DNA from 3 places in the Bacillus sp. BACIII genome. Region 2 is predicted to be linked to each of the others. Evidence: riboswitches for the same ligand, from Rfam matches in the RefSeq annotation. Region 2 holds a riboswitch; each other region holds the start of a gene.

Evidence for each region. A riboswitch is a leader RNA that binds a small molecule or an ion and turns the genes downstream of it on or off. The one in region 2 is predicted to bind S-adenosylmethionine.
Region 1: linked by a shared signal. The riboswitch ahead of ACXN9U_RS05175 (2-hydroxyacid dehydrogenase) and the one ahead of ACXN9U_RS06800 (phosphoadenylyl-sulfate reductase) in region 2 are both predicted to bind S-adenosylmethionine.
Region 3: linked by a shared signal. The riboswitch ahead of metK (methionine adenosyltransferase) and the one ahead of ACXN9U_RS06800 (phosphoadenylyl-sulfate reductase) in region 2 are both predicted to bind S-adenosylmethionine.

The regions. Positions count from the first base shown of each region.
Region 1 covers NZ_CM174437.1:978,254-985,960, reverse strand. Annotated here, with positions in the region: gene ACXN9U_RS05200 (3-ketoacyl-ACP reductase) at 1-408, opposite strand, end outside; gene ACXN9U_RS05195 (DUF948 domain-containing protein) at 537-842, shown strand; gene ACXN9U_RS05190 (hypothetical protein) at 907-1,668, shown strand; gene ACXN9U_RS05185 (RbtT/DalT/CsbX family MFS transporter) at 1,700-2,947, opposite strand; gene ACXN9U_RS05180 (FGGY-family carbohydrate kinase) at 2,985-4,460, opposite strand; gene ACXN9U_RS05175 (2-hydroxyacid dehydrogenase) at 4,479-5,480, opposite strand; SAM riboswitch class I at 5,602-5,694, opposite strand; gene ACXN9U_RS05170 (molybdopterin oxidoreductase family protein) at 5,841-7,707, shown strand, end outside.
Region 2 covers NZ_CM174437.1:1,427,274-1,434,980, reverse strand. Annotated here, with positions in the region: gene ACXN9U_RS06820 (dihydroorotate dehydrogenase electron transfer subunit) at 1-344, shown strand, start outside; gene ACXN9U_RS06815 (dihydroorotate dehydrogenase) at 344-1,279, shown strand; gene pyrF (orotidine-5'-phosphate decarboxylase) at 1,248-1,967, shown strand; gene pyrE (orotate phosphoribosyltransferase) at 1,964-2,596, shown strand; SAM riboswitch class I at 2,697-2,801, shown strand; gene ACXN9U_RS06800 (phosphoadenylyl-sulfate reductase) at 2,928-3,629, shown strand; gene cysP (sulfate permease) at 3,642-4,706, shown strand; gene sat (sulfate adenylyltransferase) at 4,754-5,902, shown strand; gene cysC (adenylyl-sulfate kinase) at 5,916-6,509, shown strand; gene cobA (uroporphyrinogen-III C-methyltransferase) at 6,634-7,407, shown strand; gene ACXN9U_RS06775 (sirohydrochlorin chelatase) at 7,408-7,707, shown strand, end outside.
Region 3 covers NZ_CM174437.1:108,143-115,849, forward strand. Annotated here, with positions in the region: gene ACXN9U_RS00690 (alpha/beta hydrolase family protein) at 1-505, shown strand, start outside; gene ACXN9U_RS00695 (DUF2584 domain-containing protein) at 563-805, shown strand; gene pckA (phosphoenolpyruvate carboxykinase (ATP)) at 848-2,431, opposite strand; SAM riboswitch class I at 2,629-2,767, shown strand; gene metK (methionine adenosyltransferase) at 2,937-4,139, shown strand; gene asnB (asparagine synthase (glutamine-hydrolyzing)) at 4,283-6,181, shown strand; gene alaP (alanine permease AlaP) at 6,382-7,707, shown strand, end outside.

The DNA of each region.
Region 1 (7,707 bases), 450 kb from region 2:
ATCTCCTGATTTTCTCTCGATCATTTCAGGAAGAATGGCGCGTGTCACATGGTATACACCCATTACATTAACTTGAATGATGTCTTCCCACTCTTCTGGCGTAAGATCTAAAAATCCGCCGAATTTGCTGATTCCGGCATTGTTAATAAGGATGTCAATCTCACCGAGATCTTCTTTAATAGAAGCGACGGCTTGTTCGACCTCTTTTTGACTTTTCACATCGGCAGCAGCGAATGATGTCTTTACACCAAGGGCTTCCACTTCTTCTGCAACCTTTTTAACATTTGCTTCAGTGCGGCCGATTAAACCGATATTGACTCCTTCTTTCGCTAAAGCAATAGCGGCGGCGCGGCCGATTCCTCTGCCCGCACCCGTAATAAGAGCCGTTTTGTTCTGTATGCTTTCCATGTCTTTCACCCTTTCTGAATGTCCTTAAGTACGATTTCACATTATAAGCAGAAAAAAAACAATTAGCAAATAAAACGATTCAACAGACTCCATAAAGGGTATCAACTGAAAAAAGGAGTGAAAAGCAGATGATGATCATTTTGTATATCAGTGCTGCCGTTGCGGCTGGCGCCTTGGTTTATTTAGCCGTATCAGCCGTGCGTTTTAAAAGAAAGACAGCGCCTGATATAAAGAAGATTAACGCCACGGCAGCGTCCATGCAGACGTCCGTTGAAGAAATCAAAACAGAAACCCGTCTGTTATCACAAAAGCAGAAAGAACTGCAGGAAGACTTTCTCACTAAAAAAACAGCCGTGCAAACGACGGCTGCCGAAGCAAAAGGAACGCCTCATGTTCTGAAGATGCTCTGGAACGCCGGTAAAAGCGATTTATGAGCCTGCATGCCATCCGCCGTTTTTGCTGACACTAAGAGAATGAGCGGGTTCAAGGAGGCATAATATGATTTGCAATCGTGAGCGGCTTGCACATTTTTCGCGCCAGCTTAAAGCATTATCATCTTCGGGAGGATTTACAAAATCGGATTTGCTGACTCCGGAGTTCCATTTAGCAAAGGACGGAGATCTGGATATGTATTATTCGCCTCATAATGAGTATATCAACCCTCATGCTGCAGTTGTCATCTCCGGAATTACACCCGGTTTTTTTCAGATGCAGCGGGCTTACAAAGCAGCGGCACAGCTTTTAAAAAACGGCGAATCTCTTGAGGTGGTTGCATATGAAACAAAAAAAGCGGCCGGGCTTTCCGGTTCAATGAGGCAGCACATGATCGAAATGCTTAATGAATGCGGTCTGCCGGCCGCGTTCCGAGTTGAGAATTCATCCTGTTTATTTGGTGCAAAACGGGAGCTGCTTCATACGACATCCGTTATCAAACACCCTGTTTTTTATCAACAGAAAAACTATACGGGACATCAGCCGCCCATCAGCAGGTCAGCTCTTCTCAGCCGTTATGCGCTGAAATATTTTCCGGACGAAATAGAAATGATGAAAAAGGACATTCTGCTCGTCCCTCTCGGAAAAGCAGCAGAATCCGCCTGCCGCATGCTGAAAAAGAACGGGAGGATGAATCATGCGGTCATTTTGGAAGGCTTCCCGCATCCGTCCGGCGCAAACGGACATCGTTTCAAACAATTTCACGAAAACAAACAATCGTTACGTGAACAAATTCAGCGCTTTGCCGGGTTTCTTCAGAAGCTGTAAAAAACGCCCCCGAGCCTTCGGGGCGTTTCTGTTAAGAAGCATATTCAGGCAATGATTTATCGTGTTTTGCCGTTTTTTCTTCAGGTATTTTGATTTGATTTGTCAGGATTGCACTTGCGAAATAGAGCGCCGCGAAAATCCATACTACGCCTTGTGCGCCGACAAGCCCGATAAACGCCCAGGCAAGCGCGGGGCCGACAAATGCCGACAGGCCCGCGGCCAGATTTAACACAGACATGGCAGCACCTTTATCACTGCCGGCCGCTGTCGGCACGATAGCTCCGATCGGAACGAATCCGGCCAGAAGCCCTCCCCAAATAAAGCCGACAATGCTGACGAAAAGCAAGTTCCCATGTGATACAACAGGAGCATAATATAATAAAAGGGTAAAAATGCCGCAGCCCGCTCCCCCGAACCACATGACAGTCTTTTTCCAGCCGAACGCATCGCCGACTGCACCGAAGATTAAGTTAAAGACGATATTGCCAAGAAAGATCGTGCCCCAAATCTGCAGCCATACATTTGTAGAAATGCCGTGCTGCCCCATATGCATTGTGAGAAATACCGGAAATCCGTATGTTCCGATACTGTTGATGATCCGAACAATCCCCCCTGAAAGCACACGCGGATTTTCAGCAAGGATGGTGATTCCTTTCATTAATTCCTGCACCTTTTCCTGTTTACTTGCTTTTTTCTTTTCAAAGCGGTCCCTATTTAAAATCAAAGCAAAAAACGCGCCGAGGCATACCCAAAAAATCGAACTCCACAGCGTATTCAAATAGCCGAAAGATTTGATGGCCCAGCTCGAATACCAGGCTCCGAATACAAACATGCCGCAGCAATAAGCAATCCAGAACCAGCCGACCGCCGTACTGAGCTTGCTTTTCGGCGACCGGTAAATCACCCATGTCAAAAAAGAATAGGCAAACAGCGGATAGCCCAGCCCTTTAATAAAATACGTGACATACATCACCGGCAAATTAAGATTTTCAAATCCGTATGCGATAAACGCGGATGTTCCGATAACGTAAAATAACAGCCCCATAAACATTGTCCGCTTTGCGCCGAAGGCTTCGAGACAGACGCCTGAAAACCAAGACGCCACAGCGAGAGCAATACCGTAAACCGTAAACAGGGATGCTGATTGCTGTACCGTCAAGCCGTTTTCAACTAAAAACGGGCTGAGCCAGCCTTGTTCAAGGCCGTCCCCCATCATAAACAGCACGACCCCTAAAAATCCCCAGGCAAGCTGTTTCGGAATTCCTATTTTATTAAGCATTTTTTGTTCCTCCTCAGCAATCTTACATGTTGTCATCTCATCCCCAAGTCAGGCTTTCACCGCTGGGCTGAAAATGCGCAAATAATTTTTGCGTATGTTTCCATTCTTCATATAGGAAGAGATCCGTCTGATCCGATTCCGGTTCAATTAGCTTTGTGCGGTTCGAAAGTTCTTCTTTCACACCGAGAGCCTCGTTGCAGATCATCGCCGCCCCCATTACGGATGCCTGGCTGAAGCCTTCTCTCTTATAAATCTTCTTTTGCAGAAAGTTAGCAAGAAACTGTGTCAACGATTCACTTTGGAAACCCCCGCCGCACACCTTCACATTTTGGGAAAAGGAAGTCACTTCTGTTAACGCCTCATAGTTCCATTTGATTGAAAAAGCGATTTCCATCAGAGCGGCTTTGACAAAATGCGCTCGGCTTAAACTTTGGGACAGCGGGGCATCAAAAATAAATCCGCCTTTTGCGAGTGCGTTTTTCTCAGGCGATAAATAGGAGCCTAACGCAGAAACACAAGCTTGATCATGTTTCGGCAGACTGGCGATTTCCCGTTCCATGACGCTGTAGGATTCATTCGGATAAAAAATGGATTTTAATTTTTGATAATTGAGTCCCGTTACACCCGGATTCGTTTCAAGAAGCCATTGACCTTCTTCTGTATGGCAATTCAGCCATGCATTCTCTAAACTTTCGGTTCCGGTCTCCGCTGTTATCTTTGTAATCGGCGTCGTTGTGCCGGATACGATGACGATATCTCCGGGCTTTGCATCTGCACTTTTGATGGCAAGCTGTGTGTCTCCCCCGCCTGCAATTACAGGCACTCTTTCAGAAAGACCGAGAACCGCCGCTTTCTTAAACGTTAACATTCCGACAACCGTCCCAGATCGGACGAGTGAAGGAAGAATGGCAGAAGGCACCCCGAAGATGCTGCATAATTTCTCCGACCACGCCTTTTTCCTTACGTCAAACAGCAGTGTTTCAGCGGCCTGTGACGGTTCATAGCTTAAAACTCCGCTCAGCTCAAATGTCACCCAGTCACTGATGCTTGTGATGTACTTCACTTCTTTCCATAATAACGGCTGTCTTTTTTTTAACCCGACAAGTTTCATGGCAGAAAATAAAGCGCTCGGAAGGCGTCCGGCGCGCTGGTGCACTTCTTCTTTTAACTCGATCGCTCCCTCCCATTCGCGCCCTCTGTTATCAATGTTAGGCAGACCGAGAAATGCCTTTTTTTCTTTATTAATCAGAACAATTCCCTGCCTCTGGCTTGTTGAGGTGATTCCGATTAATGTAATATGAGGGCTTTTGGCAATAGCCTTTTTTGCCATAGCGCTGATTTGCATCCATAATCTTTCCGGCGAGAAATAACGGCCGTCCGGATAAAGCGGATCCGTCACATATTCAATGTCTTCCCTTTCCAATGCTGTCACGTCGCCGCCGGCAGTCACAACCGCGACTCGCGCATTCCCCGTCCCGATGTCAAATACAAGGTAGCCTTTTTGTTCAGCCATTACAGCCTCCTCCTTTTTCTATCCTTCCATCTCAAGATCTCTTTTGTTATAAAGTTCACGTATTGAGCAGAGCTGATCTTTTTTCCATTTGAAAAGCGCCTCATTTAAAATCCTCACATGATGATCCTCCACCTCAAATGTTGCGCCCGCTAAATGGGGAGTCGCGAACACATTCGGCAGTGAGATCAATTCATAATCAGAAGATTCAGGCGGTTCGTGATAAAACACGTCAAGGATCGCTCCTTTAATCCGCCGTTCTTTCAGCACCCGCAGCAGCTCTTTTCTGTCTGTAACCGCCGCTCTTGATGTATTGACAAAAACAGCTTCTTGCTTCATCAATTGAAAGTGCCGGGCGCCGATCAGGCCGATGGTTTCTTCGGTGCGCGGCAAATGAACGGAGACAATATCACTTTCAGAAAATACCCGTTCAATCGTCGTTTTTTCATACTCCCGGTTCTCATGATTGACAAAGGGGTCATAGTACAGCACCTTGCAGTCAAAAGCCGTCAACAGCCGGGCGATTCTCTGTCCGACAGCTCCGAAACCGATAAGGCCGACTGTTTTCCCCGTCAGCTCATTTCCCCTGAATTTGACGTAAGCCTGCAAATAATCACCATTCCACTTCCCGTCCTTCAGCCACTGATGAGAAGAATACGTGTGGCGCAAAAACGAAATGACATTTCCGATAAACATTTCAGCAACAGCCTGGGCATTGCGGGCCGGTGTATAGAAGACAGGGATTTTTCTTTTAGTCGCCGCCGTGATATCCACATTAGACGGCATCCCTCTGCAGACGCCGATAAAAGCGGAATCCGGCAATATATCAATCACTTGCTCTGATACCTTATCAAGTTCGGTAATAAGCCCCGACGCGTTTGTCTCTTGAATCATCCGGATTAATTCATCTTCCCGATAGGCCCGGCCGTGCTTCTTCCACGGCAGGTGCACAGTCCGGCCGAACAGATCTGTCAGCTCCTTCAGCCCCTCGTCGTGATAGGGTGCGGTAATTAAAACCGTCATGGTGCAAAACATCCTTTTCACATAAATTTTTTCACAAAAAAATCTCTTTCCCCGAAGAAGGAAAGAGATTCATATACCGTCTTTATCCGCTTGAAGCGCACAAATATGTATAGACCATTCTTTCCTATCTTTCAAGCATACGCTTGCTGGAATTGGCACAATAAATGTTGCCGAGGTTTCATAGGGCCAGTCCCTCCACCTCTCTTGATAGAAAATAAAATGATGAAATTGTCAGACTTTTAAAAGAATAAACTCATCATAGATAAGTCTTTCCGTGATGTCAACACTTTTTTTCTGAATTGACGATCTATTTCGAAATGTTATAATGCTTACAATATAAAAAAAGAGGAGAAATGGGCTATGAATTCTGCTGCAAAACAGCCAAATGGGGTCTTTAAGTCGGTGTGCTCACTGGACTGTCCCGATCAATGCGGCTTACTTGTGACAAAAAAGGACGGAAAAATCGTTAACATTCAGGGAGACCCGGATCACCCCGTCACATCAGGGAATATTTGCAACAAAGTCAGACACATGGCTGAGCGCATTTATGATGAAAAACGCTTAACCGTCCCGTTAAAACGGATCGGCGAAAAAGGCGAAGCCGTGTTTGCGCCTATTTCATGGGACGAAGCAATCAATACGATCAGTGCGCGCTGGAAAGAGCTTATTGCCGAAGAAGGAGCGGAAAGCATTCTCCCGTACAGCTTTTACGGTAATATGGGAAAACTGGCGGCAGAGGGAATGGACCGCCGTTTTTTCCACCGACTCGGGGCGAGCCAGCTCGAACGGACGATCTGCAGCAAAGCCGGATCTGAGGGCTATAACTATACAATGGGAGAAGGCGCAGGTACTGATCCGGAAGAGACCATACATGCAAAGCTCTTTATTTTTTGGGGAATCAATGCCGTCAGCACGAATATGCATCAGGTCATGATTGCTCAAAAAGCCCGGAAAAAAGGAGCTAAGATTGTCGTTATCGATGTACATAAGAACCAAACAGGCCGGCTTGCCGATTGGTTTATTCCCATTCGCCCCGGCACAGATGCCGCACTCGCTCTCGGTATCATGCATGTTTTATTTGCCGAGAACCTTCACGATGAAGCATTTCTCACAGAATACACCGAAGGCAGTGAAGAATTAAAAGCGCATGTCAAACAGTATGATCCGGAAACGGTTTCTGTTATGACAGGCGTTAAAGCAGACGATATCAGACGCCTTGCGAGAATGTACGGGGAAACCTCCCCTTCCCTTATCAGAATCGGAAACGGCATTCAGCACCATGACAATGGCGGTATGATCGTCCGCACCGTCGCCTGCCTTCCGGCTGTGACAGGACAGTGGCTCCGCACCGGGGGAGGCGCAATCAAGCACAACAGCGCGGTATTAAACTATAACAGACAAGCGCTCCAGCGGCCTGATCTGCTTTACGGCAGGAAGCCAAGATCATTTAATATGAACAGGCTCGGAAGCGTTCTTTTAGAAACAAAACCGCCCGTGCGCTCCTTGTTTATTTACGGAACCAATCCCGCGGTAGTTGCGCCGGAAGCGAATAAAGTCAGAAAAGGCCTGCAGCGGGACGATTTATTTACAGTCGTTCACGATCTGTTTTTAACGGAAACCGCCAAATATGCGGATATCGTTCTCCCTGCTGCATCCGCTTTTGAAAACACGGATTTTTACACGTCTTACTGGCACCATTTTATTCAGCTGCAAAAACCGGTGATCGAACCATATGGGGACAGCAAATCGAATACGGAAGTGTTCCGTTTGCTTGCCGGGGCGATGGGCTTTACCGAGCAGGAGCTTCAGGATTCCGATGAAGGATTAATCAGACAGGCGCTGGACTTTCCCGCCAATCCGTATATCGAGGATATTGATTACGATTCGCTTTCATCCCATTCTTTCATGAGAGCGAAACGGAAAAAACCGCTTTTTCCGGGCAAGCTCAAGACGCCGAGCGGAAAAATTGAGTTATATTCTGAAAAGATGAAACAGGACGGTTATCCGGCGCTGCCGACGCACATCCCTCTTGAGAGCGATGATAATTTCCCGCTGTTATTTGTCCCGGGACCGAATCATAACTTTTTAAATTCGACATTTTCGAATAATGAAAAACACGTAAAACTGGAAAAAGCGCCAAAGCTTTTTATTCATTCAAAAGATGCTGAGTGCCGGAACATCGAAGACGGAGAAACCGTGAGAATTTGGAACAACCGCGGCGAATGTG
Region 2 (7,707 bases):
AATCAGCAAAGGATGTTTTTTACGAACAGGAATGTCTCGCGTACGGAGATACCTACGTGGCGACGGCTGACGGAACATATGGAGAAAAAGGATTTGTCACCGATGTCATCCGCGAAAAGCAGCTCGAATTCGATGTCCTGCTCAGCTGCGGGCCGACACCGATGCTGAAAGCGCTGAAGCAGCAGTACGGCCATAAAGAAGTTTACCTTTCGATGGAAGAGCGGATGGGCTGCGGAATAGGGGCCTGCTTCGCCTGCGTGTGCCGTACGGGCGAAAGCGATACGTCGTATGTAAAAGTCTGCCTTGACGGGCCGGTATTTAAAGCTGAGGAGGTGGCGCTGTAATGTTAGAGGTGAATCTGCCGGGTCTCCAATTGAAAAACCCGATCATCCCCGCTTCCGGATGTTTCGGTTTCGGGAAGGAATATGCCGGATTTTACGATTTATCATGCCTCGGAGGCATCATGATTAAAGCCACCACGAACGAAGCCCGCTTCGGAAATCCGACACCGAGAGTGGCGGAGACAAGCGCGGGAATGCTGAATGCCATCGGACTGCAAAATCCCGGTCTGGAGCATGTGCTCAATCATGAGCTGCCTTGGCTCGAACAGTTTGACACGCCGATTATCGCAAACGTCGCGGGTTCTCAGGTGGAAGACTATAAAGAAGTAGCCGAACGCATCAGCCAAGCGCCGAATGTGCATGCGCTTGAGCTGAACATCTCGTGTCCGAATGTCAAAACGGGCGGGATTGCTTTTGGAACTGATCCCGCCATGGCGGCCGATCTGACAAAAGCGGTGAAAGAAGTTTCCTCAGTGCCTGTGTATGTGAAGCTTTCTCCTAATGTCGCAAACATAACCGAAATTGCGAAAGCGATTGAAGCGGCCGGTGCTGACGGGCTGACGATGATTAATACACTCGTCGGGATGAGGCTCGATCTTAAGACGGGACGGCCGATTTTAGCAAATAAAACGGGCGGACTGTCAGGCCCGGCGATCAAACCGGTCGCCATCCGGATGGTATACGAAGTCAGCCAGGCCGTTGACATTCCGATTATCGGGATGGGCGGCGTCCAGACCGCAGAAGATGCATTAGAATTTCTTCTCGCCGGAGCAAGTGCAGTTGCCGTCGGGACGGCCAACTTCGTCAATCCGTTCGTCTGCCCGGAAATCATTGAACAGCTCCCTCGTGTGCTGCGCCAATACGGTTATCAATCTGTAAGTGAATGCATCGGAAGGAGCTGGAAACATGCAGAACAACCTGCCCATCATCGCGCTTGATTTTGCATCAGGAGAAGAAACTTTAGCGTTTCTAGATTTGTTTAAAAAGGAAAGGCTGTTTGTCAAAACGGGGATGGAACTTTTTTATCAGGAAGGACCCGCCATAATTCACCAATTAAAAGAACGGAACTGTGATATATTTTTAGATTTGAAGCTTCATGATATTCCGACTACAGTCAATAAAGCGATGAAGCGGCTTGCGGGCCTCGGCGTTGATCTCGTCAATGTGCATGCCGCAGGGGGCGGACGCATGATGCGCGCAGCTCTTGAGGGGCTTGAAGAAGGCACGCCGGCAGGCAAAAAACGCCCGTCATTAATCGCAGTCACCCAGCTGACGAGCACTTCAGAGCAGATGGCGAAGGAAGAGCTTCTGCTGCAAAAGCCGCTGTTAGAAACGGTTGTACATTACGGCAAAATGGCTGAAGAGTGCGGGCTGGACGGAGTGGTATGTTCAGTTCATGAAACAAAAGCCATTTATGAAGCGGTCCGGCCGTCATTTCTGACAGTCACTCCGGGCATCCGCACGGCCAATGACGCAGCTGATGATCAAGTCCGGACGGCGACTCCGTCATTTGCGAAAGAAAACGGTTCGTCTGCCATTGTCGTAGGCCGTTCAATTACAAAAGCGGAAAACCCCGTTAAAGCATATGAAGCCATTAAACTGGAATGGGAGGGCGTTCGCCGATGAAACAGGCTATCGCAAAACATCTATTACACATTGAAGCTGTCTTTTTACGCCCGAATGAGCCGTTTACGTGGGCGAGCGGCATTTTATCGCCGATTTATTGTGACAACCGTCTGACATTGTCGTATCCAAAAGTGAGAAATAATGTGGCGGACGGGCTCGGCAGACTGCTGAAAGAGCATTTCCCCGAGGCGGAGATGATCGCGGGCACTGCCACGGCAGGCATTCCGCATGCTGCGCTTCTCGCAGACCGTACAGGCGCTCCGATGTGCTACGTCAGAAGCAAACCGAAAGCGCACGGCAAAGGAAATCAAATAGAAGGCGCCGTTAAAAAAGGACAAAAAACAGTCGTGATTGAAGACTTGATTTCTACCGGGGGCAGCGTGCTTGAAGCTGCGGCGGCCCTTCAAAGAGAGGGCGCGGAAGTTCTCGGCGTCCTTTCAATTTTTACATACGGACTGCCGAAAGCAAGAGAAGCCTTTAAAAAAGCGGGTCTGCCGTACTACTCGTTAACAGATTATGACACGCTGATTGAAGTAGCGCTTGAAAACGGAACGATACATTCAGATGACATTGAGAAACTGAAATCATGGAAACAAAATCCCGAGTCAAAAGATTGGTTTAAAAAATAATGACAATAAAACAGGCCTCAGGGCCTGTTTTATTATTCCTATCAAAAAACTCGGGTTGACTTCTGTTAGAATTGTGCTAAAATTTAGTACAAATCTAAAAAGCTTATCAAGAGCGGCTGAGGGACTGGACCGATGACGCCCGGCAACCTGCGTGTCATGCAAGGTGCCGCATCCAGAAAAATGCACAGCATTTTGAAGATAAGGGCTATAACGGGTCACTGTCTTTCATTCCGCTGGATTGAAAGTTTTTTATATGAAAAAAGATTGAGGGATAAGACAACCGGCAGAAAACAACAGCTGTTTGATTGTCTCCGGGAGGAGGAAAGAAAAAATGCTAACGTATGACACATGGGAGGAACCGGCGATTACATTTCCGGAAGACGATTCCTATAAAGGCGCGCTGTCCGTTTTAAAATGGGCATACGGCCACTACGGAGACCAGCTTGTTTACGCGTGCAGCTTCGGGATTGAGGGAATCGTCCTGATCGATTTAATTTCTAAAGTGAAAAAAGACGCGGAAATCGTGTTTCTCGATACAGGACTTCACTTTAAAGAAACATATGAAACGATCGAAAAAGTGAAAGAACGTTACCCGGGACTGAACATCATCCTGAAAAAGCCCAGCCTTACTCTTGAGGAACAGGCCGAGGCTCACGGAGATAAACTGTGGGAAAGAGAACCGAACCAGTGCTGCTTCATCAGAAAAATTCTGCCGTTAAGAGAAGCGCTCGCCGGGCGTCCGGCATGGCTGTCCGGCCTCCGACGCGATCAAGGGCCGAGCCGGGCGAATACGAATTTCCTGAATAAAGACGATAAGTTTCAATCCATTAAAGTATGCCCGCTGATCCACTGGACGTGGAAAGACATCTGGAGATATACATCCAAGCATGAGCTGGATTATAACATTCTTCATGATCAGGGCTATCCGAGCATCGGCTGTGAACCGTGCACTTCACCTGCGTTTACCGCAGAAGACCTGCGGAGCGGCAGATGGAACGGAATGGCAAAAACAGAATGCGGACTGCATGAATAAAGGAGCTGCACAATGGAATTAGCCGCTATTTTATTCTGCCTGTTTTTCGCCATGAATATCGGAGCCAGCGGAGCCGCGGCTTCAATGGGGGTCGCTTACGGTTCCGGCGCCGTTAAAAAGAAAACGTATGCGCTGATTATCTGCGCGGCCGGCGTCCTGTCAGGGGCGGTTATCGGCGGCGGAGAAGTCGTTAAGACGATCAGCGGCGGAATCATTCCCGAACAGACCATTACGCTCACCATTGTGTGCATTATTATCGGAGCGGCGGCGTTATCGTTATTCACGGCGAATGTGCTCGGCATTCCGCTGTCGACAAGCGAGGTCACCGTTGGGGCGATTGTCGGGGTCGGCGTCGCGTACAAAGTATTGTTTCTGCAGCATCTTTTGGTCATCGTGATTTTTTGGGTGCTCGTACCGTTTGTTGCGTTCTGTTTCACGTTTCTCGTATCGAAGGTATCCAGTTCTCTGAATATTCGAGTCATTTCGAGCCGGAAACAGAAGGTTTTGGGGGTTGTCCTGCTTATTGCGGGGTTTTGGGAAGCTTTTTCAGCCGGAATGAACAACGTCGCAAATGCGGTAGGGCCTTTAGTTGCCGCCGGCGTGCTCAGCGTGTCCAAAGGGACGCTGTACGGAGGTATCTTTGTCGCTCTCGGCGCTCTGCTTTTAGGACGCAGAGTGCTTGAAACCAACGGGAAAAAGATTACGAGATTTTCCGCCGGCGAAGGCATACTGCTTTCCGGAACCGGAGCCGGACTTGTCATTATCAGTTCCGTGTTCGGTCTGCCGGTTCCTTTGGCGCAGGTGACATCATCATCAATCATCGGTATCGGAATGGCCAAAAACGGGCCGAACGTTTTTCATAAAGAAGTCGTGAAAACGATGCTCAAAGTATGGGTCGTTTCGCCGTTTTTGTCACTGTCGATTTCGTATCTGCTTGTCTCTCTGCTGTTAAAAGGAGATTACTATTCCATCTTTATGATGGCCAGCGTGCTTTTGGCAGCTGGCGGAGCCGCCAGTCTGATGAAAGCCATCCGAAAAGAGAAACGCTCTGTCCATGAACAAGGCGGGGGCATTTAACTATTAATCTGAGTTTATTTATCTGTTAACTGGGAGGAAAATGTACTATGAGTCTAGCACCGCACGGAGGAACATTAGTTAATCGGGTGAATGAGCAGTATGATCTTACATCCGTCCAAAAAGAAATTGAGCTGGATTTGATTTCGTTTGCTGATTTAGAGCTGATCGGAATCGGAGCCTACAGCCCGATTGAAGGATTTTTCACAGAAAAAGATTACGTGTCAGTCGTTGAAAATATGCGTCTGGCATCCGGGGCTGTCTGGTCTTTGCCGATTACGCTTCCGGTCGATTCAGAAAAAGCGGCTGAGCTTGCTGTCGGAGACACCGTAAAACTGACTTACGGCGGAGAAACATACGGCGCAGTGGACATCGAAGATATTTATACGCCGGATAAACAAAAAGAAGCCGTTCACGTATATAAAACCGATGATGACGCTCATCCAGGCGTGAAAAAACTATTTTCACGCGGCGATACGTATGTCGGCGGGCCGATCACATTAATTAAAAAAGCGTCAAAGCAGTTTCCTGAGTTTACATTTGAACCTGCTGAAACGAGACGAAGCTTTGAAGAAAAAGGCTGGAAAACCATCGTCGGTTTCCAAACGAGAAATCCGGTTCACCGCGCTCACGAATATATCCAGAAAACCGCGCTTGAGACGGTTGACGGCCTGTTTTTGAACCCGCTCGTCGGTGAAACAAAATCAGATGATATTCCGGCGGATGTCAGAATGGAAAGCTATCAGGTGCTGCTCGATCATTATTATCCGAAAGACCGCGTTTTCCTCGGTGTATTTTTGGCGGCAATGCGGTACGCGGGACCGAGAGAAGCCATTTTCCACGCGCTTGTCCGCAAAAACTACGGATGCACGCATTTTATCGTCGGCCGCGATCATGCCGGCGTCGGTGATTACTACGGCACATACGAAGCGCAAGAGCTGTTTGATCAATTTACAGCGGATGAGCTCGGGATTACACCGATGAAATTCGAGCACAGCTTCTTCTGCCAAAAATGCGGCAATATGGGAACGGCCAAAACATGTCCGCATGACAGAGAAGACCACGTCATTCTGTCGGGAACAAAGGTCAGAGAAATGCTGCGAAGCGGCGTCATGCCGCCGGCGGAATTCAGCCGTCCTGAAGTTGTCGATGTGCTGATTAAAGGGCTGAAAACAAAAGAAGAAGCAGGCGTTTCTTAAGGAGGAAAAAAGAGTGACAAATCGTGATATCGTATGGCATGAAGCCTCAATAACGAAAGAAGAATACCAACAGAAAAACAAGCATAAAAGCTCTATCCTCTGGCTGACGGGTTTAAGCGGTTCAGGGAAATCCACGATTGCAAACGCCGCAGCCCGCGAGCTGTTTGAACAAGGCTATCAAGTCATTGTGCTAGATGGAGATAACATCCGTCACGGCTTAAACAAGGACTTAGGATTTTCTGATGATGACCGCAAGGAAAATATACGCCGAATCGGGGAAGTGGCAAAGCTTTTCGTTCAGCAGGGCACCATCGTCATTACGGCCTTTATTTCTCCGTTCCGTGAGGACAGAGATCAGGTGAGAGAGCTCGTGGCAGAAGGCGAATTTAATGAAATCTATGTGAAATGCGACCTCGATATATGTGAAAAGCGCGATCCGAAAGGTTTGTATAAAAAAGCCAGAAACGGCGAAATTCCGTTCTTTACGGGAATCGACTCACCGTATGAAGAGCCGAATGCGCCTGAGCTCGTACTTGATTCAGGAAAATATGCACGCGAAGAATGCACCGGCAGACTGATTGATTTTGTGAAAAACAGCTTAGCATAATAAGTCCGAAAAGGCCGCGCAATCAGCCAGATACTCCCCCTAATGGCGGGATATGGTAAAATAGCTGAGGTGCGGCCTCGCGGCTGTTCTGTGAAGATGTCAAAACGGATCGGGGAGACATGCTATGGGGAAAGTATTTATCGTTGGAGCCGGTCCGGGAGATCCGGACTTATTAACGGTCAAGGCAATGAAAGCCATACAGAAAGCGGACGTTATACTATATGACAGATTGGTAAACAAAGAGATTTTACAGTATGCAAGAGAAGAAGCGGATCTGATTTACTGCGGAAAGCTCCCGGATTTTCATATTATGAAGCAGGATACGATCAACCGTTTCCTTGTGAAGTATGCGAAAAAGGGAAAAACCGTGGTCAGGCTCAAGGGGGGCGACCCGTTTGTGTTCGGCCGCGGGGGCGAAGAAGCGGAGGCTCTCGCGCAAAACGCCATTCCGTTTGAGATCGTTCCCGGCATTACATCGGGAATCGCGGCAGCTGCTTACGCCGGCATCCCCGTGACGCACAGGGAGGCGAGCTCCAATGTCGCATTTGTTACAGGGCATTATAAACAAGAAGACGACTTTGAAGAAAAATGGAAAGCACTGGCGACGGGTATTGATACGCTGGTGATTTATATGGGGATTAAAAATATCCGGCAGATTGAAAGAATGCTGCTGGAAAACGGCAGAGACGGCGGCACCCCGGCGGCCTTTATTCATTGGGGAACGACGGACAGGCAAAAAACAGTCGTCTGCACCGTCAGCACGCTTTCAGACACAGTGATAAAAGAAGAAATCAAAAACCCGAGCTTAATCGTCATCGGTGATGTCGTTAATTATCACTGCAAGCTGGATTGGTTTGAATCTGAATTGAAAAATCCGGATCTGAGCGAGGCGTTGTAAATGAAGCAGGCGATTTTATACATCGGGCACGGAAGCCGGCTGAAAAAAGCGCAGGCAGAATCGGCGGCGTTTTTAAAAGGGTGCATGCCGCACGCTGACGCTCCCATTCAGGAAATCTGTTTTTTAGAACTGCAGGAACCGTCTATTGAAGCGGGCTTTGAAGCATGTGTCAAACAAGGCGCCACTCATATTGCGGCTGTGCCGCTGCTGCTCTTGACCGCCGCCCACGCAAAACATGACATTCCGGCTGAAATCGCCCGTGCAGCGGCCCGGCATCCCGATATAAAAGTAACATACGGT
Region 3 (7,707 bases), 1.3 Mb from region 2:
TGCGGGAGAGGACAGAGAGGACGCGTTTTCCGCTTTCCGCCTGCTTCGGGATCACCCGAACGTCAGGGAAGGCCGGGTTCATATTTTCGGGTTTTCCCGAGGCGGCATCATGGGGCTTTTGACTGCGATCGAGATGGGGCATCAGGCGGCTTCGCTCGTCTCTTGGGGCGGTGTGAGTGATATGGTGCTTACTTATGAAGAGCGGAAGGATATGCGGCGGATGATGAAGCGGGTGATCGGCGGCACGCCGAAAAAGGTGCCGGATGAATACAGATGGCGTTCGCCGTTTGAAAAAGCAGACCTTATTCAAGCGCCTGTGCTGCTTATCCACGGCGAGAATGATGAAAATGTTTCGATCGAACATGCCCGGATGATTGAGGACAGGCTGAAAACGGCGGGAAAACCGGTGGAAACCTGGTATTACAGCGGTTTTACACATTATTTTCCGCCGCAGGAAAACAGGCGCATTGTCCGGCGTCTGGCGGAATGGATGAAGACAAGGTAAGATAACGGATTTATGATATGATAATAAAGAAAAAGAGAATGAAAGGGGATTTTCATTTTGGGAATGCCTGTTGAATTTAATACAATGATTGTGACAAAAGGCAATGAAAAACGGATAGAGGAAAATATCTTTTTATTGGAGAAAGAGGGCTACCGCGTTTATCCTCTTGATATTCCGATGGACGTGCGCAAAACAAAAAACGGCGAGAAATCCGGCACTGGCGAAGTCCAAAAGCTCGAATGGGCGAACGGCCGGACGAGCATTACATATAGACTCACTTCGCTTCATTCGACTAACTGAAAAAACAAAAGCCAAGGGCAGCAGCGCCCTTGGCTTTTTTGATTAAACGAGAGGTCCGCCGGTTTTGGCAATTGAGTCTGCATGAGAAAACTTTTTAAAGTTTTCTTTAAACTCATTGGCTAAAAACAGCGCCTTTTCATTGTATGCTTTTTTATCGCTCCATGTGTTTTCAGGCTGAAGAACCTCATCCGGAACGCCCGGAACGTGAACGGGACTGTGCAGGCCGAAAATGCTGTCTGCCGTCATATCTGTCTGATCAAGCGTGCCGTCAATTGCGGCTTTTACCATCGCTCTTGTATACGAAAGTTTCATCCGCTCTCCGACTCCGTACCCTCCGCCGGTCCAGCCTGTGTTGACCAGGAAGACTTGAGCGCCGTGCTCGTCGATTTTATGCCCGAGCATTTCGGCATAGACGTGAGCCGGAAGCGGCAGGAAAGGTGAACCGAAGCATGTTGAGAAAGTCGTTTGCGGAGATGTCACGCCGCGCTCGGTTCCCGCGAGTTTGCTGGTGTACCCGCTTAAGAAATGATACATCGCCTGTTCCTTCGTCAGTTTGCTGATCGGAGGGAGCACCCCGAACGCGTCCGCCGTTAAAAAGACGATCGCCTGCGGATGGTCGGCAATGCTCGGCTGCACGATATTGCCGATCATCTCAATCGGATACGCGGCTCTTGTGTTTTCCGTGTAGAAGGAATTGTCGTAATCCGCCTCACCCGTTTTTTCATCAAGCACAACATTCTCAAGAACAGACCCGAAGCGGATCGCACGAAAAATCTGCGGTTCTTTTTCTTCGCTCAGGTTGATACATTTAGCATAACATCCGCCTTCAATGTTAAACACGCCGGAGTCTGACCAGCCGTGCTCGTCATCGCCGATCAGTTTCCGGTCCGCATCGGCTGAAAGCGTCGTTTTCCCCGTGCCGGAAAGACCGAAGAACAAGGCGACATCACCTTTTTCACCGACGTTGGCTGAGCAGTGCATCGGCAGAATATCTTGCTGGGGAAGAAGGAAGTTCATAATGGAGAAAATTGATTTTTTCATTTCTCCGGCGTATTCGGTGCCGCCGATTAAAATGACGCGCTTTTCGAAAGAGACAATGATAAATGTTTCCGAATGCGTGCCGTCCGTCTCCGGATCCGCTTTAAAATGCGGAGCTGAGAGAATGGTAAACGGCTGTGCTTCCGGATCCCTTTCAGCCGTCTCCGGTCTGATAAACAGCTGGCGCGCGAACAGGTTGTGCCATGCAAATTCATTTACGACTGTAATCGGCAGTCTGTATTTTTCATCTGCGCCTGCGAATCCTTCAAAAACAAACAGTTCATCTCTCTGTTTTAAGTAGCTGACGACTTTGGCGTACAGCTTTTCAAACGCCGCTTCAGAAATGGGCTGGTTCACCGCGCCCCAATCAATTTGATTTTCAGTGCTTTTTTCACGAACGATAAATTTATCTTTAGGTGATCGCCCCGTATATGCACCGGTAGTGGCGCGTACGGCGCCCGTAGATGTCAGCGTCCCTTCATTTCGGGTGATCACTTTTTCGGTAAGTTTTGGCGCCGATAAATTATGATGCACATTTGGACTTGCGAGTAATGCTTGAAGATCTGCGGTTAAATCAACTAATTTCATAAAACCCTTCCTTTGCCGGTTTATTTTTATTTCGCTGAATGTGGAATTAGTATAACACATATATAAAAATAGTCTATACTGTTTATTATTTTTTGTTTGTGTTTTTCCATTGCTTCCTGAAATAAAGGCGCGTAATCGCTTTAATTCATATTGACACTTTCCGCCCTTTTACGATAAGATATTTCATTGAGCGGATACTCTTATCCCGAGCTGGCGGAGGGACAGGCCCGATGAAGCCCAGCAACCGGTTTCTCTGTAAAAAAGCAGGTGAATACACTGTGGGAAACCAAGGTGCTAACCTGATGCAAGGTTTAATATTTCCTTGAGCGATAAGAGTGAAAGGCACACAGACCAAACCCTTTCCTCGAGTGGAAAAGGTTTTTTTATTTCATAAAATATGCCAATTAACATTCTCTGATATAGTATGACATTGTATTAAGAGGGAGCGAGTTCCGTATCATATGAGAAGGTCTTTCAAAAGATCTTTTTTCAGGAGGAAAAGTGAATGAGTAAAAACCGTCGACTATTTACATCTGAATCTGTTACCGAGGGTCATCCGGATAAAATCTGTGACCAAATTTCTGACAGCATCTTAGATGAGATTTTAAAAAAAGACCCGAACGCGCGCGTAGCCTGTGAAACATCTGTAACGACAGGCCTTGTGCTGGTAAGCGGAGAGATTACAACATCAACATACGTTGACATTCCGAAAACAGTCCGTGAAACGATTAAAGAAATCGGCTACACACGGGCAAAATACGGATTTGATGCGGAGACTTGCGCTGTTTTAACATCAATTGATGAACAGTCTGCGGATATCGCAATGGGTGTCGATCAGGCTCTTGAAGCGCGTGAAGGCACAATGAGCGATGCTGAAATCGAAGCTATCGGAGCAGGTGACCAAGGTCTGATGTTCGGTTATGCGTGTAACGAAACGAAAGAGCTTATGCCGCTTCCGATCTCTTTGGCGCATAAATTGGCCCGCCGTTTGAGCGAAGTCCGCAAAGAAGACATTCTTCCGTACCTTCGCCCTGACGGAAAAACGCAAGTTACCGTTGAATATGATGAAAACAATAAGCCGGTCCGCATCGATGCGATCGTCATCTCAACTCAGCACCATCCGGAAATTACGCTTGAGCAGATTCAGCGCAATCTGAAAGAGCATGTCATTAATCCTGTCGTGCCTGAGGAACTGATTGATGACGAAACAAAATACTTCATCAACCCTACGGGACGTTTCGTAATCGGCGGTCCTCAAGGTGATGCGGGACTTACCGGCCGTAAAATCATTGTTGATACATACGGCGGATATGCACGCCACGGCGGCGGTGCATTCTCCGGTAAGGATGCGACGAAAGTAGACCGTTCAGCGGCTTACGCTGCGAGATACGTAGCGAAAAACATCGTGGCTGCAGGACTTGCTGATTCTTGTGAAGTGCAGCTTGCATACGCAATCGGCGTGGCACAGCCTGTATCTATTTCCATCAATACATTTGATACAGGAAAAGCTTCTGAAGAGAAACTGATCGAAGTCGTACGGAATAACTTCGACCTGAGACCTGCCGGCATTATTAAAATGCTTGATTTGCGCCGTCCGATCTATAAGCAGACTGCCGCTTACGGCCACTTCGGACGTCACGATGTGGATCTTCCTTGGGAGCGTACTGACAAGGCGGATGCGCTTCGCAAAGAAGCACTAGGAGAATAATTTTATAGCCGCTTATTTAAGCGGCTTTCCCTTTTTGCAGATGCTGCCATGCTTATTTTTTACATAGCGTGAAACCAATGGCGTAACAAAGCGTCTATAAAAAGGGGGTCCAATTAGAAAATTACACTTATGGAGGCTATACTATGTGTGGATTTGTCGGTGTTTTTAATAAGCATCCATTAACTCAAACCGCAGATCAAGAAGAGCTAATCAAACAAATGAACCAAATGATCGTTCACCGCGGTCCTGACAGCGATGGGTATTATCATGATGAGCACGTCGGATTCGGCTTCAGACGGCTCAGTATTATTGACGTAGAAAACGGCGGACAGCCTTTATCATATGAAGATGAGAAATATTGGATCATTTTTAACGGCGAAATCTATAACTACATTGAATTGAGAGAAGAGCTTGAAGCGAAAGGCTACACTTTCAATACAGATTCCGATACCGAGGTGCTCCTTGCGACATACCGTCATTATAAAGAAGAAGCCGCTTCAAAGCTTCGCGGAATGTTTGCGTTTTTAATCTGGAACAAAACTGACCGTGTCATGTACGGCGCGAGAGACCCGTTCGGCATTAAACCGCTGTATTACACAACCATCGGGGACAAAGTGTATTTTGCATCTGAAAGAAAAAGTTTAATGGCCGCTCAAAACGGTATTGATCTCGATAAAGCTTCTTTACAGCAATATATGTCTTTCCAATTCGTCCCTGAACCGAGCACGCTTGACGCTGAAGTGAAAAAAGTCGAGCCGGGCAGCCAGTTTACGATCCGCCCGGAAGGCGAAATCGCGTTTAAAACATATTTCAAAGCGAACTTTAAGCCCGTTCAGTCCGATGAAGATAAATTGGTGAAAGAAGTCAGAGACGCAATCTTTGACTCTGTCAAAGTCCACATGAGAAGTGACGTTCCTGTCGGCTCGTTTCTATCCGGCGGCATCGACTCTTCTTTTATCGTCTCAGTTGCGAAAGAATTTCACCCGAACCTTAAAACATTTTCTGTCGGCTTTGAACAGCAGGGCTTCAGTGAGGTTGACGTAGCGAAGGAAACAGCTGCCGCGCTCGGGATTGAAAATATCAGCAAAGTCATTTCTCCTGAGGAGTATATGAACGAGCTTCCGAAAATCGTCTGGCACTTCGATGACCCGCTTGCAGATCCGGCGGCGATTCCTTTGTACTTTGTCGCGAAAGAAGCGAAAAAGCATGTAACGGTTGCGTTATCCGGGGAAGGCGCGGACGAGCTGTTCGGCGGGTACAATATTTACCGCGAACCGCTGTCGCTTAAACCGTTTGAACGCATTCCGTCCGGTCTGAAAAAAATGCTTCTTCATGTGGCGTCCGTCATGCCGGAAGGAATGAGAGGAAAAAGCCTCTTAGTCCGCGGCTGCACACCGCTTGAGGACCGTTATATCGGGAATGCGAAGATTTTTGAAGAGCCTGTGAAAAAACAGCTGCTCAAACATTACAACCCAGAGCTTTCATACCGTGATGTTACGAAGCCGTACTTTACAGAAAGCCGTTCATACAGCGACATTAATAAAATGCAGTATGTCGACATTCACACGTGGATGCGCGGCGACATCCTGTTAAAGGCTGACAAAATGACGATGGCCAATTCATTGGAGCTGCGCGTGCCGTTCCTTGATAAAGTCGTGTTTGACGTGGCTTCTAAAATTCCGGATGAACTGAAAACGAAAAACGGTACGACGAAATACCTTCTGCGTAAAGCCGCTGAAGGAGTTGTGCCTGATCATGTGCTGAACCGCAAAAAACTCGGTTTCCCTGTGCCGATCCGCCACTGGCTGAAAAATGAAATGAACGAATGGGTGCGCAACATCATTCGTGAAAGTGAAACAGACGCTTATATTGAAAAGGATTATGTCCTTCAGCTTTTGGAAGATCATTGCGCCGACAGAGCGGACAACAGCCGCAAAATCTGGACCGTGCTGATCTTCATGATCTGGCACAGCATCAATGTTGAAAAAAGACTGGTGCCGGAAGAGCTGAATCACCAGCCGAAAGAAGTCATTTTCGTTTAATCCAAAAGGCTTTCGATGTTATCGAAAGCCTTTTTTCTATTGTTTTATGTAAACCGTCTATTCCGCTATGTTTTCAGTAAAGTATTACGCAATATTCAGAAAAAGGTTATAATAGGACTAATCGGGCAGATGCTGGAAAGTGCTTTCTGGCTATTTCGTCTCGGTTTGTTACTTTTCTGTCAAAATCAGGGGGGAGAGTTATGCAAAACAAAGGAAAAACGCTTCACCGCGGTTTGGAAGAGAGGCATATCTCGCTTATGTCTTTGGGCGCCGCGATAGGGGTCGGACTGTTTCTCGGGTCAGCTTCTGCCATAAAGCTTGCAGGACCGGGGATTTTAGCCGCTTACGCCTGCAGCGGGCTGATTATGTTTTTTATTATGCGGGCATTAGGGGAAATGGCGATTCAAAAGCCTGTTGCCGGCTCATTCAGCCGCTATGCCAGAGATTATCTCGGACCGCTGGCCGGTTTTTTAACAGGCTGGAATTATTGGTTTTTATGGGTCGTGACCTGTATGGCGGAAATCACCGCGGTCGGCATTTATATGGGCTACTGGTTCCCTGACGTGCCGTCATGGATCTGGGCGCTTTGTGCACTCGTCATTATGACAGCTGTCAACTTTCTGGCGGTCAAAGCGTATGGTGAACTTGAATTCTGGTTTGCGCTCATTAAAGTCTTGGCGATTCTGTCAATGATTGCGATCGGTCTGGTGATGATCGTATTCGGTCTCGGAAACGGAGGCGTCGCGCTTGGAATCAGCAATTTATGGAGCAACGGCGGCTTTTTCCCGAATGGGATTAAAGGGGTGCTGCTGTCGCTGCAAATGGTCATGTTTGCATATCTCGGAATTGAGCTGATCGGTGTCACAGCCGGTGAGGTCAAAAATCCGGAAAAATCATTGGCGCGGGCCATTGATACTGTTTTTTGGCGCATTCTCATTTTTTACGTCGGAGCTTTATTTGTCATTATGTCAATTTATCCGTGGCAGGAAATCGGTTCAGGCGGAAGTCCGTTTGTTTTGACATTTGAAAAAATCGGAATACCCGCAGCGGCCGGAATCATTAATTTTGTCGTTTTGACGGCGGCTCTTTCTTCCTGCAACAGCGGGATCTTCAGCACGGGACGCATGCTGTTTAATCTCGCGGAGCAAAATGAAGCCCCGAAAGCCTACGGCACGGTTACAAAAGGCGGCGTGCCGGGAAAAGCGGTATTAGTTTCAGCGGGTGCGTTATGCATCGGCGTTCTGCTGAACTACGTGGTGCCGGCGAAAGTGTTTACGTGGGTGACAAGCATTGCGACGTTCGGAGCAATTTGGACATGGTCGATTATTTTGCTTTCCCAAATGAAATACCGTAAAAGTTTACAGCCGGAAGAACGGAAAAAACTGAAATATAAAATGCCTTTATACCCTTTTTCCTCATACATCTCACTGGCTTTTCTCGCATTTGTCGTTGTGCTGATGGCTTTTGATGCAGAAACCAGGGTGGCTGTCATCATCGGCCCTGTCTGGTTCGGCATTTTATTAGCA